3 regions of the Kitasatospora sp. NPDC048286 genome follow, and region 1 is predicted to be linked to each of the others. Evidence: riboswitches for the same ligand, from Rfam matches in the RefSeq annotation. Region 1 holds a riboswitch; each other region holds the start of a gene.

Region 1 (4,270 bases):
GCTGGCACCTGCACCTGGCCGACAACTCCCCCACCGCCACCGCGCACTACACCGCGGTCGCCTGCATGGGCCTGGCCGTCCACCTGACCGAGCTGGGCGCCGACCGGCTCGGCATCTGCCAGGCCGCGCCCTGCCGCAACGCCTACCTGGACACCTCGACCAACCGCTCCCGCCGCTACTGCTCGGACCGCTGCGCGACCCGCGCCAACGTGGCCGCCTACCGGGCCCGCAAGCGCCAGGAGGCGGAGGCCGCGGCCCGGGCCTAGGCCCTCGCGAACTCAGGCCCTCGCGAACTCAGGGCCTGGGGAGTTCGGGGCCCCGGGAGTTCGGGGCCCCGGGGCCTCAGACCTCCTCCACCCAGGCGCCGAGCCGGCGGGCCAGGCCCGGCACCCGGGCCAGCCGCGGGGTGAGCAGCAGCCGCTCCAGCCGGCGCCCCGGCGCCAGCCAGGCCGGGCTCGGGCTCAGCCGCAGCAGCACCCGGCCGAGCACCAGCTCGTCCGGGACGGCGCCGTAGCTGCGGCTGTCGCTGTCCACCGGGCGGTTGTCGGACAGCAGCCACCAGCCCTTGGGCCGGCGCTCGGCGGCCCGCTTCACCACCAGCAGGTCCTGCTGGAACGGGTGCCGGAAGACCACCACCGCGCCCGGCCGGATCGGCGCGCCGTACCGGACCAGCAGCCGGTCGCCCTCGCGCAGGGTCGGGACCATCGACGGCCCCGCCACGTCGACCAGCCCGAACGGCAGCACTCCGCCCCGGTCCCCGGCTCCGACGTCCTCCGGTCGCGTGCTCCGCGCCACGACTCCTCCTCCCGCTCCGCCCGTCCCCCAGTCTGCCGTACGGGCCGTCAGCGCTCCGATGTCCGGAATACCCCGGTTCCGGGTCCGTCTTTCGCCCTAGGCCCGCCGCCCGATCGCGAAACCGGGAGGGCGGAAGGGTAATCTCGGGCGCGGGAAGACGATCTAAGGAAGGACTCCCATGTTCTCTCGTCTGTTTGCACCGCGCGCCACCGCCCACGCCCACTGCGACCTGCCCTGCGGCGTGTACGACCCCGCGCAGGCCAAGCTCGAGGCCGAGTCCGTCAAGGCCACCCAGGAGAAGTACCAGGCCAACGAGGACCCGCACTTCCGCGCCCGCGCCATCATCATCAAGGAGCAGCGCGCCGAGGCCGTCAAGCACCACATCTCGGTGCTGTGGAGCGACTACTTCAAGGCCCCGCACTTCGAGAAGTACCCGCAGCTGCACCAGCTGATCAACGACACCCTGAAGGCCGCCTCGGCCGCCAAGGCGTCCACCGACCCGGCCACCGGCCAGGCCCTGCTGGACCTGATCGCCGAGGTCGACAAGATCTTCTGGGAGACCAAGCAGGCCTGAGCCTGACGCGTCGCCACCCGACCGCCCCCGTCCGGACCACCGGACGGGGGCGGTCGTGCGTTCACGCCCGATCCCCGGCCGGTAAGGGTTGCCTGCCCTGAGTGGCTGTTATGCTGCCAGGGCGTCCGAGGGGGAAGTCCGGTGTGAATCCGGCGCTGACCCGCAACGGTGAGCACGGCCCGTACCAGCCCGTACGGCCGCGCCAGCCCGATCGCCCTCGGCCGCCGAACTCCCGACAACTCGCCGTGGACTGCGAGGGGAACGGCGCCCCGGCACGCCCCGGCCCGCGCCCGCCCCGGCGCACCCCGGCCCGAGGCAAGGCGCACCCGTGAACCGCGCACCCGCAGACCGGGCAGTCGGCCCGCCCACTCGTCGCATACCCGTCGTCCCGCTCGCCGCCGGCCTCGGCGCCGCCCTCCTGCTCTCGCTGGTCTGCGGGGTCGCCCTCGGCTCCTCCGGGCTCGGCCTGCCCCGGGTGCTGCGGCTGCTGGGCGCCGGGCTGACGGACGGTCGGCTGGAGGCGGACGAGGCGGCCGCGTACGCGATCGTCTGGGAGATCCGGCTGCCGCGCACCGTGCTGGCCGCCGTGGTCGGCGCCGGACTGGCCGCCTGCGGCGTCGCCGTCCAGGCCCTGGTGCGCAACGCGCTGGCCGACCCCTTCGTCCTCGGCATCTCCTCCGGCGCGGCCGTCGGCGCCAACGCCGTCCTGCTGTTCGGCGCCTTCGCCTCGCTCGGCGTGTGGGCGATCTCCGCCTCCGCCTTCGGCTCCGCCCTGGCCGCCATGACGCTGGTCTACCTCGCCGCCCGCACCGCGTTCGGGCTCACCCCGCTGCGCCTGGTGCTCACCGGCACCGCCCTGTCCTACGGGTTCTCCGCCGCCACCACCCTGATGGTCTTCGCCGCCGACCGCGGCGAGGCCGCCCGGGACGCCATGATGTGGCTGCTCGGCAGCCTCGGCGGCGCCACCTGGGGCTCGGTGCCGATCGCCGCCGTCACCGTCCTGGCCGGCCTCGCCTACCTGGCCTGCGCCGCCGGACGACTGGACGCGCTCGCGATGGGCGACGAGACCTCCGCCTCGCTCGGCGTGGACCCGGACCGGCTGCGCCGCGAGCTGTTCGTGGTGACCGCCGCCGTCACCGGCACCGTGGTCGCGGTCAGCGGGGCGATCGGCTTCGTCGGGCTGCTGATGCCGCACCTGGCCCGGATGCTGGTCGGCGCCGGGCACCGCCGGGTGCTGGTGATCGCCCCGCTCGCCGGGGCCCTGCTGCTGGTCTGGGTGGACATCGCCTCGCGCACCCTGCTGGCGCCCGCCGAACTGCCCGTCGGGGTGTTCACCGCGGTGCTCGGCGTGCCCGCCTTCCTGCTGATGATGCGGCGCCGCGGCCAGTCCTTCGGAGGCACCCGGTGACCGACGTGACCGAGGCGGCCGCCGTGGCCGCGCACGCCCAGGACCTCGCCGTCGACGCCGCCTCGGTGGAGCTGGCCGGCACCCGGCTGGTCCACGAGGTGAGCCTGGCGGCCGCCGCCGGACAGGTGGTCGGGCTCATCGGCCCGAACGGCAGCGGCAAGTCGACGCTGCTGCGCTGCGTCTACCGGGTGCTGAAGCCGGCCGGCGGCGCGGTCCGGCTGGCCGGCGACGACCTGCACGCCCTCACCGCCCGCGAGGCGGCCCGCCGGGTGGCCGCGCTGACCCAGGAGCACTCCGCCGAGTTCGACTTCACCGTCGCCGAGGTGGTCGCGATGGGCCGGCTGCCGCACCGCCGCGGCTTCGGCGCCCCCACCGACGGGGACGCCGAGCGCTGCGCCGAGGCGCTGCGCAAGGTCCGGGCCGGACACCTGGCCGAGCGCGGCTTCCTGAGCCTGTCCGGGGGCGAGAAGCAGCGGGTGCTGTTCGCCCGCGCCCTGGTCCAGGAGCCGCGCCTGCTGGTGCTGGACGAACCCACCAACCACCTCGACATCGCCCACCAGTTGGAGGTGCTGGCGCTCGCCCGCGAGGCCGGCCCGACGGTGCTCACCGCGCTGCACGACCTCAACCTGGCCGCGGGTCACTGCGACCTGCTGTACGTGCTGCGGGCCGGCCGGATCGTCGCCTCCGGCACGCCCGAGGAGGTGCTCCGACCCGCCCTGCTGGCCGAGGTGTTCGGCGTCCGGGCCACCCCGGTGCGGCACCCGGAGAGCGGCGCCCTCCAGCTGCTGTTCGACCGTCTCGACCGCCCCGCCTGATCCGCCCCCCTGCCCAGAGGAACCACCGTGCGCACCAAGGCCGTTGCCGCCACCGCCCTGCTCACCCTCGGACTCACCGCCTGCGGGGCCGAGATCGCCCCCAAGGAGACCGCCACCGCCTCCGCCCACTACCCGGTGACGGTGGACAACTGCGGCGAGAAGCTCACCTTCGACCGGAAGCCCGCCCGGGTGGTGACCAACGACGTCGGCATCACCGAACTGATGCTCTCCCTGGGCCTCGCCGACCGGATGGCCGGCTACGTGATGCCCGACGACAAGGGGAAGATCGACCAGGTCGCCTGGAAGGACGGCTACCAGCAGGCGAAGTGGCTCTCCAAGCAGATCATCACCAAGGAGATCGCCCTGGACGCCAAGGCCGACCTGGTCTTCGCCGGCTGGCACTACGGCTTCGACGAGGGCCGCGGCGTCACCCCGCAGACCCTCAAGGCGCTCGGCATCGACTCGTACGTGCTCAGCGAGTCCTGCCGCAGCGGCAAGGGCACCGAGCGCGGCGTGATGGACCCGCTGGAGGCGCTCTACACCGACCTGGCCAACCTCGGCGAGGTCTTCGACGTCAAGGACCGCGCCGACAAGCTGATCGCCGACTTCAAGGCGCGGATCGCCGCCGTCCCGCAGCCCGAGCGCCGCCCGTCCGTCTTCCTGTACGACAGCGGGCAG
Region 2 (4,270 bases), on a different contig from region 1:
CGACCGTCACGACTCCGTGGTGGATCTCGTAGCCCTCGACCCGCTGCCCGTACGCCTCGCCGACCGGGCGGGCCAGCACCTTCTCGGCGCCGAACCGCACGTGCGTCGGCAGCAGCCCGAGGCCCTCGACGGCGCCCGCCTTCGACTCGACCTCGTCCACGATCGAGTGCGCCAGCATCTGGTAGCCGCCGCAGACCCCGAGGACCGGCAGGCCGGCCGCCGCCCGCGCCCGCAGGGCCGGCTCCAGGCCGCGCTCGCGCAGCCAGGCGAGGTCCGCGACGGTGGCCCGGGTGCCGGGCAGCACCACCAGGTCGGCGTCGGCCAGCTCCTCCGGCCTGGTCGCCCAGCGCACCAGCACGCCCGGCTCCTGCGCGAGCGCGTCCACGTCGGTGAAGTTGGACAGCCGGGGGAAGCGCACCACGGCCACCCGCAGCACGTCCGCGCCGAGCGGCCCGGGCCCGTCCGCCCGGTCCACCACCGTGGACAGGTCCAGCGAGTCCTCGGCGTCCAGCCAGAGCCCGGGCAGCATCGGCAGCGTGCCCAGCACCGGACGGCCGGTCAGCTCGCGCAGCATGTCCAGCCCGGGTGCCAGCAGGCGCGCGTCGCCGCGGAACTTGTTGACGAACCAGCCCGCCACGTGCCGCTGGTCCTCCGCCGACAGCAGCGCCAGCGTCCCGTACATCGCCGCGAAGACCCCGCCCCGGTCGATGTCCCCGACCACCACCACCGGCAGGGCGGCGGCCGTGGCCAGGCCCATGTTGGCGATGTCGCGGTCGCGCAGGTTGATCTCGGCGGGCGAGCCCGCGCCCTCGCAGACCACCACGTCGTAGCGGCGGCGCAGGTCGGCCAGGCACTCCAGGGAGCGCTCCAGCAGGACGGGCTTGCGCTCGCGGTAGTCCAGCGCGCCCACCTCGGCCACCGGCCTGCCGAGCAGCACCACCTGGCTGCGGCCGTCCGCGCCCGGCTTGAGCAGCACCGGGTTCATCGCCGCCTCCGGCTCCACCCTGGCGGCCTGCGCCTGCATCGCCTGGGCGCGGCCGATCTCGGCGCCGTCGGAGGTGACGAAGGAGTTCAGCGACATGTTCTGCGCCTTGAACGGCGCGACCCGCACGCCCTGGCGGGCGAGCCAACGGCAGATCCCGGCCGTCACCACGCTCTTGCCCGCGTCCGAGGTCGTCCCCGCGACCAGCAGTGCGTTGCTCATCCCCGTCCCCTCATCCTCGGCAGCAGTCGCTTCGCCGGCACCCGTTCCGCGGGCACCCGTTCCGTCAGCAGCCGTTTCGCCAGCACCCGCAGCAGGACGTGCCCCGCGACCGTCGTACCCAGCGCCAGCGCGCCCACCCGCCGGGAGAGCGCGCAGGCCCGCTCGATGTCGTCCACCGTCACCGGCCGCAGCTCCGCGCCCAGTACCGGCCGGTTCTCCACGCGCTCGCCGTACCGCAGCGTCCCGCCCAACCGGACGCCCACCGCGCCGGCGAACGCCGACTCGGCCTGGCCCGCGTTCGGGCTCGGGTGCGCGGAGCCGTCGCGCCGCCAGACCCGCCAGGCCGTTCGCGGCTCGGGCGCGGCGGCCACCGTCAGCAGCGCCGTCAGCCGGGCGCCCGGCCAGCCCGCCAAATCGTCCAGCCGGGCCGAGGCCCAGCCGAACCGGGCGTAGCGCGGCGAGCGGTGGCCCACCATGGCGTCCAGGGTGTTCACGGCGCGGAAGGCGAGCAGGCCGGGCGTGCCGGCCAGAGCGCCCCAGGTCAGCGCGTTGACCACGGCGTCGGCGGTGTTCTCCGCCACCGACTCGACCACCGCCCGGGCGATCTGCTGCCCGTCCAGCGCGCTCGGATCCCGCCCGCACAGGTGCGGCAGCCGTTCCCGGGCGGCCGTGAGGTCGCCCGCCGCCAGCGAGCGGCCGATGGTGCGCGCCTCCCGGGTCAGCGAGGTGCCGCCGAGCACCGTCCAGGTCGCGGCCGCCGCCAGCGCCGCCCGGCCCAGCGGGCGCCGGCCCACCGTACGGTCCAGGGCGAGCGCGCCCGCCGCGACCGCGCCCACGCACAGCGCCGTGTACCCGGCCCCGGCGGCTCGGCCGTCGCGCCACAGCCGCCGCTCCAGCCGGGTCGCGGCGCTGCCGAAGACGGCCACCGGGTGGCCCCGGCGGGGGTCGGCGAAACGGGCGTCGGCGGCGTAACCCGCGACGGCGCCGAGCGCGAACGCGGCGGCGCGGGTCAGCGGGCGCACGGAAGGGGAAGGCGCGGGCCGGGTCATCGGTCGCACGGCGGAGGGCAGCTCGGGGTCGGGCAGGGCGGGGCAGCCTGCATCGCGTGCGTGTCCTCACTCAGGGTCCGCGCCCTGGATCGACGTGACGGCGGCGAGAGTCTCCTGGCTTCCGGGTCGAACGCACCCCCGGAGCCTTCCAGCGGCCGTCGACGGCCCGCCGTGGCGATGTTCCGAGCGTGCTCCCCGGTGACAGTGGCGGGACCGCGCCGGACTTCCACCGGCTTCCTCTCCATGCCTCCGTTTGGCCCCAGGATCCCATCACGGGCCCGAACCGGGAGTCAACCGAGGTCACGGAGGGGTTGGTCACACGCGGACGCCGCTGACGCCCCGTGGGACCGGTCGGCGCGGCGGGCCGAGGACGGGGCCTGCCGCTGCCCTCGTTCTCGGCCTTCGCCTTCCCGGGCCCGCCGTCCTCATCACCCGTCTCCGGCGCCACCTCGGCAGCGCCAGGGCCGCCGGCTCCTCGGCAGGGCCGGGCCGCCGCCCGGGTGACCCGGACGGCCCAGTCCGGTGGCCGGGCGGGCAGGGCGCCGGTGAACTGGTGCCCGAACACCGTCCGGGCCGTGAGGCAGGAGAGCGGGGAGCGAAATGCGTTGGGGAACCGCAGCCGTCGTGGCGGCCGCCGCGGTCGGGGCCGCCGTGCTGGTGATCGGCCGTCGGGCCTCCGAGCGGATGGTCCGTCCGGTGACCACCGTTCAGGAGTCCGCTCCGGTCGTGGTCCGCGGCCTCGCCCCCGGCCGGATCACCTTCACCCGCGGTCCCGGGAGCCTGCGCCCCGGCCGCTGGGCGGTCGAGTGGGCGGACGGCGGGCACGCGGTCGTCGAGGAGATCCTGCACAGCGACGAGCAGGAGGTCACCCGCCGGCAGGTCCGCGCCGACCGGGGCACCCTCACCCCCGGCACCGAGGTCCGCTTCACCCCGCGGGTCCACCTCGGCGACCCCACCGAGGCGCTTGGCCTCGCCTTCGCCGACATAGCCGTCGACGGTGAGCTCGGCGCCCTTCCCGCCTGGCGGCTCGACGGCAAACGCGGCACCTGGGTGATCCTGGTGCACGGTCCCGAGGCCGACCGTCGGCAGACCCTCCCGGTGCTCCCCGTCCTCGACCGGCTCGGCCTGCCCGCCCTCGCCGTCACCTACCGCGGCGACCGGGGCGCCCCCGCCTCCCCGGACGGGCTCAGCCACTTCGGCGAGACCGAGTGGCGCGACGTCGAGGCGGCGATACGGCTGGCGCTGGACAGCGGCGCCGGCACGGTGATCCTCTACGGCTGGTCCCTCGGCGCGACCATGGTCCTCCATACGGCGGCCCGCTCCGCCTGGTCGCACGCCGTCCGGGGCCTGGTCCTCGACTCACCCGTACTCGACCTCCCGGCCTCCGCCCGCCGGGACGCCGCCCGCTCCGGCTTCCCGGGCGTCGCGGCGGCCCTCGGCGTCCTCGCCGCCGAGGGCCGGACCGGCGTCGACCTCGCCGACTTCGGCCGCATCGCCGAGGGCGCCGACCTGCGGGTGCCCACCCTCCTCCTGCACAGCCCCGAGGACCGGATAGCCCCCTTCGGCGCCGCCGAGAAGCTGGCCGCCGCCCGCCGCGACGTGGTCAGCCTCCAGGCCTTCCCCGGCGCCGACCACGCGACCCTCTGGAACAGCGCCCCCGAGCGCTACACCGAACTGCTCCGCCGGTGGCTCACTCCGTTGCTCTAGCCGCCTTCCGCGCGAGCCTTTCCGTGCGAGTGCTGCTGTACGAGCCGTTCCGCGTGAGCCCCCCTCTCCGTGCGGGCGCGTTCGGCCGGGTCCCGTCGGTTTTTCCGCTCAGCTTCCCCCCGTCCACGAATGAACGTTCCTGCCATTACGTCGAGCGCGCACGAGAAGTCGGCCTGTCCGACTTCTCGTGCAGCACGATCCCCCCGCCCCCGCCCGCCATCCGTCCGGATTCGGGCTGGACAGCCCGGCCGGAAGCCGGGGGAGGGGATTGCCCGTGCGAAATCCGGCGCGTCGCCAGGGGCAATAGTTG
Region 3 (4,270 bases), on a different contig from region 1:
AGTCGGAACTGCAGGGCCTGGGAGTGCAGGAGCCGGGCGCCGAACGCCTCGCGGTCCGCCAGGTAGCCGGTGGCGCGCTCCAGGGCGTCCTGCGCGCCGCCGAGCGAGCAGGCGGCGATGCCGAGTCGGCCCCCGTTCAGCCCGCTCATGGCGATCCGGAAGCCCTCGCCCTCCGCGCCGAGCAGGCGGTCGGCGGGCAGGCGCACCCCGTCGAGGAGCACCTGCCGGGTGGGCTGGGCGTTCCAGCCCATCTTCCGCTCGTTCGGCCCGAACGAGACGCCGGGGTCGTTCCGTCGGACGACGAAGGCGGACACCCCGTCGGCCCCCGGGCCGCCGGTGCGGGCCATCACCAGGTAGACCTCGGAGGCGCCGGCGCCGGAGATGAACTGCTTGACGCCGTCGAGCACCCAGGCGTCCCCGTCCCGGCGGGCCCGGGTGGTGAGCGCGGCGGCGTCCGAGCCGGCGCCCGGCTCGGTGAGGCAGTAGCTGGCGGGGGTCTCCATCGTGCAGAGACCAGCCAGCCACCGGGCGCGCTGGGCGTCGTCGCCGTAGCGGTCGATCATCCAGGCGACCATGTTGTGGATGGACAGGTAGGCGGCGATCGAGGGGCAGCCGGTCGCCAGCGCCTCGAAGACGAGCACGCCGTCGGCGCGGGTGAGCCCGGATCCGCCGGACTCCTCGCCGACGTAGACGCCGGCCAGGCCGACCTCCGCCGCCTTGCGCAGCACGTCCACCGGGAAGTGCTTGGCCTGGTCCCACTCGACGGCGTTCGGTGCGAGGTGCTCGCGGGCGAAGGCCCGGGTCGTCTCGACGATGGCGAGTTGATCGTCGGTCAGTTGCGTGTGCACGGCCCGCCTCAGCTCATCGTCGGCATGGTGAAGCTCGCGCCCTCCTTGACCCCGGAGGGCCAGCGCGAGGTGACGGTGCGGGTGCGGGTGTAGAAGCGGATCGAGTCCGGCCCGTGCTGGTTGAGGTCGCCGAAGGCGGAGCGCTTCCAGCCGCCGAAGGTGTGGTAGGCGATCGGGACCGGGATGGGCACGTTGACGCCGACCATGCCGGTGTTCACCCGGCGGGTGAAGTCACGGGCGGTGTCGCCGTCCCGGGTGTAGATGGCCACGCCGTTGCCGTACTGGTGCTCGCTGGGCAGCCGCAGCGCCTCCTCGTAGTCGGCGGCGCGGACGACGGTGAGCACCGGGCCGAAGATCTCCTCCTGGTAGATCCGCATGTCCGGGGTGACCCGGTCGAACAGGGAGGCGCCGAGGAAGTAGCCGTCCTCGTGGCCGGGGAGGCGGAAGTCCCTTCCGTCCACGACGAGTTCGGCGCCCTCCCGGACGCCGAGGTCCAGGTGGTCGCGGACGCGGCCCAGCGCGTCGCGGCCCACCAGCGGGCCGAAGTCCGCCGCCGGGTCGTCCGAGCGGCCGACCTTGAGCCCGGCGATCCGCTCGACCAGCTTCGCCACCAGGGCGTCCGCGGTCTCCTCGCCCACCGGTACGGCGACCGAGATCGCCATGCAGCGTTCCCCGGCCGAGCCGTAGCCGGCGCCGACCAGCGCGTCGGCGGCCTGGTCGAGGTCGGCGTCCGGCATCACGATCATGTGGTTCTTGGCGCCGCCGAAGCACTGCGCCCGCTTCCCGTGCGCAGCGGCGGTCGCGTACACGTACTGGGCGATCGGCGTGGAGCCGACGAAACCGAGCGCCTCGACCCGCGGGTCCCCCAGCAGGGTGTCCACGGCCTCCTTGCCGCCGTTGACCACGTTGAGCACGCCCGGCGGCAGCCCGGCCTCCAGGAACAGCTCGGCCAGTCGCAGCGGCACCGAGGGGTCGCGCTCGGAGGGCTTGAGGACGAAGGCGTTGCCGCAGGCCAGCGCGGGTGCGGCCTTCCAGAGCGGGATCATCGCGGGGAAGTTGAACGGCGTGATGCCGGCGACGACGCCGAGCGGCTGGCGCATCGAGTAGACGTCGATGCCGGTGCCGGCGTTGTCGCTGAACTCGCCCTTCAGCAGGTGCGGGATCCCGGCGGCGAACTCCACGACCTCCAGGCCGCGTTGGATGTCGCCGTGGGCGTCGGCCACGGTCTTGCCGTGCTCGGCGGACAGCAGCCGGGCCAGTTCCTCCTTCTCCTGCTCGACCAGTTGCAGGAAGCGCAGCAGCACCCGCGCCCGCCGCTGCGGGTTCCAGGCCGCCCACGCGGGCTGGGCCTGCGCGGCGTCGGCGATCACCGCCTCGACCTCGGCGCGGTCGGCCAGCGGCACCCGGGCCTGCACCCGGCCGGTGTTGGGGTCGTACACGTCGCCGAAGCGGCCGGACGTCCCGGCGACGCGCTTGCCGCCGACGAAGTGGGTCAGTTCACGGACCATCGGTTCCTACTCTCGACAGGGTCGGGGAGAGGAGGAATGGAGGCCGCCGCCGACGGGCGGGCGCACGGTGGTGCGGCCGCGCGACGTCACGGTGGCGGTGGCATGACGATCCGTCAGAGCGGTTGGGCCCCGGCAGTCGTCGGCACAGGACAGCCAGGAGCAGTGGAACGGGAGCAGCCCGGAGTCATGCGTGTCGTCTCCATCCTCGTGGAAAACACGGATCACCCGCGGCCGGTATCCTGACTCCCGGATCACCGCACGCCCTCAGGCCTTCCCGGCTGGCTGCCAGTGGCCGTCCCTCACGAGGACGAACTCCCCGGTCACAGTGGCGGGACCGTGCCGGACTCACACCGGCTTCCCTGACACCGCGGACCTGCCGTCGGCCATATAGTTGGACGTCCTAGTAAGTCCAGAGGGCGCCGTCTGCGCGTTGTGCCCGCCCTGAGGCCCGCTGACCTGTGCCACCGAGCGGGCCCGGCCGGCCGTGCGCTCCGGGCTTTGGTGGGGGGTGAGGGCGCGGCGGTCCCGGCGTGCCGAGCCGCGGCCGTCGAAGGAGACCGTACGGAACGGCCCGCACCGCACCCCGCGTGTCGCGGGCTGGGCTTCGATCCGGCTGAAACGGGGTCATTCGTGTGGCGGAGTGTGGCGCGCGTCGGCTTGCGTGAACAGGGCCGCGCCCGATTCCCTGACGCCACGTCTGCCAGTGTCCGTTGGCGGGCAGCTACTTCGGGAGCAATTGTGCTTGCACGAATCATGTCCATCGCGGCCGCAGCCGTGACTCTCGTCGCGGTCCAGCCGGGCCTCGCCGTCGCGGCGGCCGACCCCAGCACCACAGTCACGTTCGCCGTCACGTCCGGCGCGTTGACGCTGACGGTACCGGCCAGTGCCAACCTCGGCTCGGGAGCGCCCGGCACCGTCATCAGCGCGCCGATCGGGCCCTGTACCGTCACCGACGATCGCGCCCTCGCCTCGGCCTCCTGGACGGTGACCGCAGCGGAGACGGACTTCACAAACGGTGTGACGACGATCGCCGCCACCGACGCCACCTACACGGTCGGGACGGTGACGACGACCGGTACCATCACCGCCACTCCAACGAACGTGACGCTGAGCAACAGCGCGCAGACGGTGCTCACCGGGAGCGCCGGTGTCGGAGACAACACCGCGTCCTGGAACCCGACAATCTCCGTCAACGTGCCCCCCAGCGCCGTCGGCGGGATCTACACCGGAACGCTGACCCAGTCCGTTGCCTGATGGAATGAAGGGCGCGCGCCGGTGCGGGGTTCTGCTGCTGGCGCTGGCCCTCGTACAGGCGGCCGGGGTGATGCCGGCAGCGGGGCATGCGGCACCCGGGTTGTCCTCCCCCCGGGACCCGGCCGCGGGGAAGACCATCGGTATCAAGCTGCTCGACGCTCCGGAAAGCCGCCGTGCGGATCCCAGGGCGCACGCCTACATCGTCGACCACGTCGCGCCCGGCTCGACCATCGAGCGGCGGGTGGAGGTCACCAACGAGTCGTCCACGCCGATGCACGTCAACGTCTACGCCGCGGCGGCCACCATCGCGAAGGGTGAGTTCACCTTCGCGCCGGAGCGCACCCCCAACGAGCTGACCGGCTGGACGTCACTCGACACGGCGGACCTTGAGCTGGCGGCCTCCGAAACGGTGCGAGTACGCGCCACCATCCGGGTGCCCGGGGACGCCGCCGCCGGGGAGCGATACGGCGTCATCTGGGCACAGACGGACACCCCCACGGACCGCTCGCACAATGTGACGTTCCAGGGCCGGGTGGGCGTCCGCATGTACATCGACGTCGGTCCCGGTGGTGAGCCACCCTCGGACTTCGAGATCGAGCGGCTCCATCCGGCCCGAGCCCGCGACGGGCGGGGGGAGGTTCGCGCCCGGATCCACAACAC

The links. A riboswitch is a leader RNA that binds a small molecule or an ion and turns the genes downstream of it on or off. The one in region 1 is predicted to bind cobalamin.
Region 2: it holds a riboswitch for cobalamin, as region 1 does, so the genes downstream of both, ACGF13_RS24085 (cobalamin biosynthesis protein) here and ACGF13_RS13575 (FecCD family ABC transporter permease) in region 1, are expected to answer to the same signal.
Region 3: it holds a riboswitch for cobalamin, as region 1 does, so the genes downstream of both, ACGF13_RS20460 (CoA-acylating methylmalonate-semialdehyde dehydrogenase) here and ACGF13_RS13575 (FecCD family ABC transporter permease) in region 1, are expected to answer to the same signal.

What each region holds. Positions count from the first base shown of each region.
Region 1 covers NZ_JBICZE010000005.1:222,902-227,171, forward strand. The annotation lists gene ACGF13_RS13560 (CGNR zinc finger domain-containing protein) at 1-266, shown strand, start outside; gene sodX (nickel-type superoxide dismutase maturation protease) at 343-705, opposite strand; gene sodN (superoxide dismutase, Ni) at 974-1,369, shown strand; cobalamin riboswitch at 1,458-1,607, shown strand; gene ACGF13_RS13575 (FecCD family ABC transporter permease) at 1,698-2,777, shown strand; gene ACGF13_RS13580 (ABC transporter ATP-binding protein) at 2,783-3,592, shown strand; gene ACGF13_RS13585 (ABC transporter substrate-binding protein) at 3,620-4,270, shown strand, end outside.
Region 2 covers NZ_JBICZE010000010.1:76,126-80,395, reverse strand. The annotation lists gene ACGF13_RS24090 (cobyric acid synthase) at 1-1,204, opposite strand, end outside; gene ACGF13_RS24085 (cobalamin biosynthesis protein) at 1,201-2,226, opposite strand; cobalamin riboswitch at 2,361-2,494, opposite strand; gene ACGF13_RS24080 (alpha/beta hydrolase family protein) at 2,854-3,960, shown strand.
Region 3 covers NZ_JBICZE010000008.1:71,192-75,461, reverse strand. The annotation lists gene ACGF13_RS20465 (acyl-CoA dehydrogenase family protein) at 1-848, opposite strand, end outside; gene ACGF13_RS20460 (CoA-acylating methylmalonate-semialdehyde dehydrogenase) at 857-2,356, opposite strand; cobalamin riboswitch at 2,568-2,759, opposite strand; gene ACGF13_RS20455 (hypothetical protein) at 3,110-3,610, shown strand; gene ACGF13_RS20450 (peptidase) at 3,615-4,270, shown strand, end outside.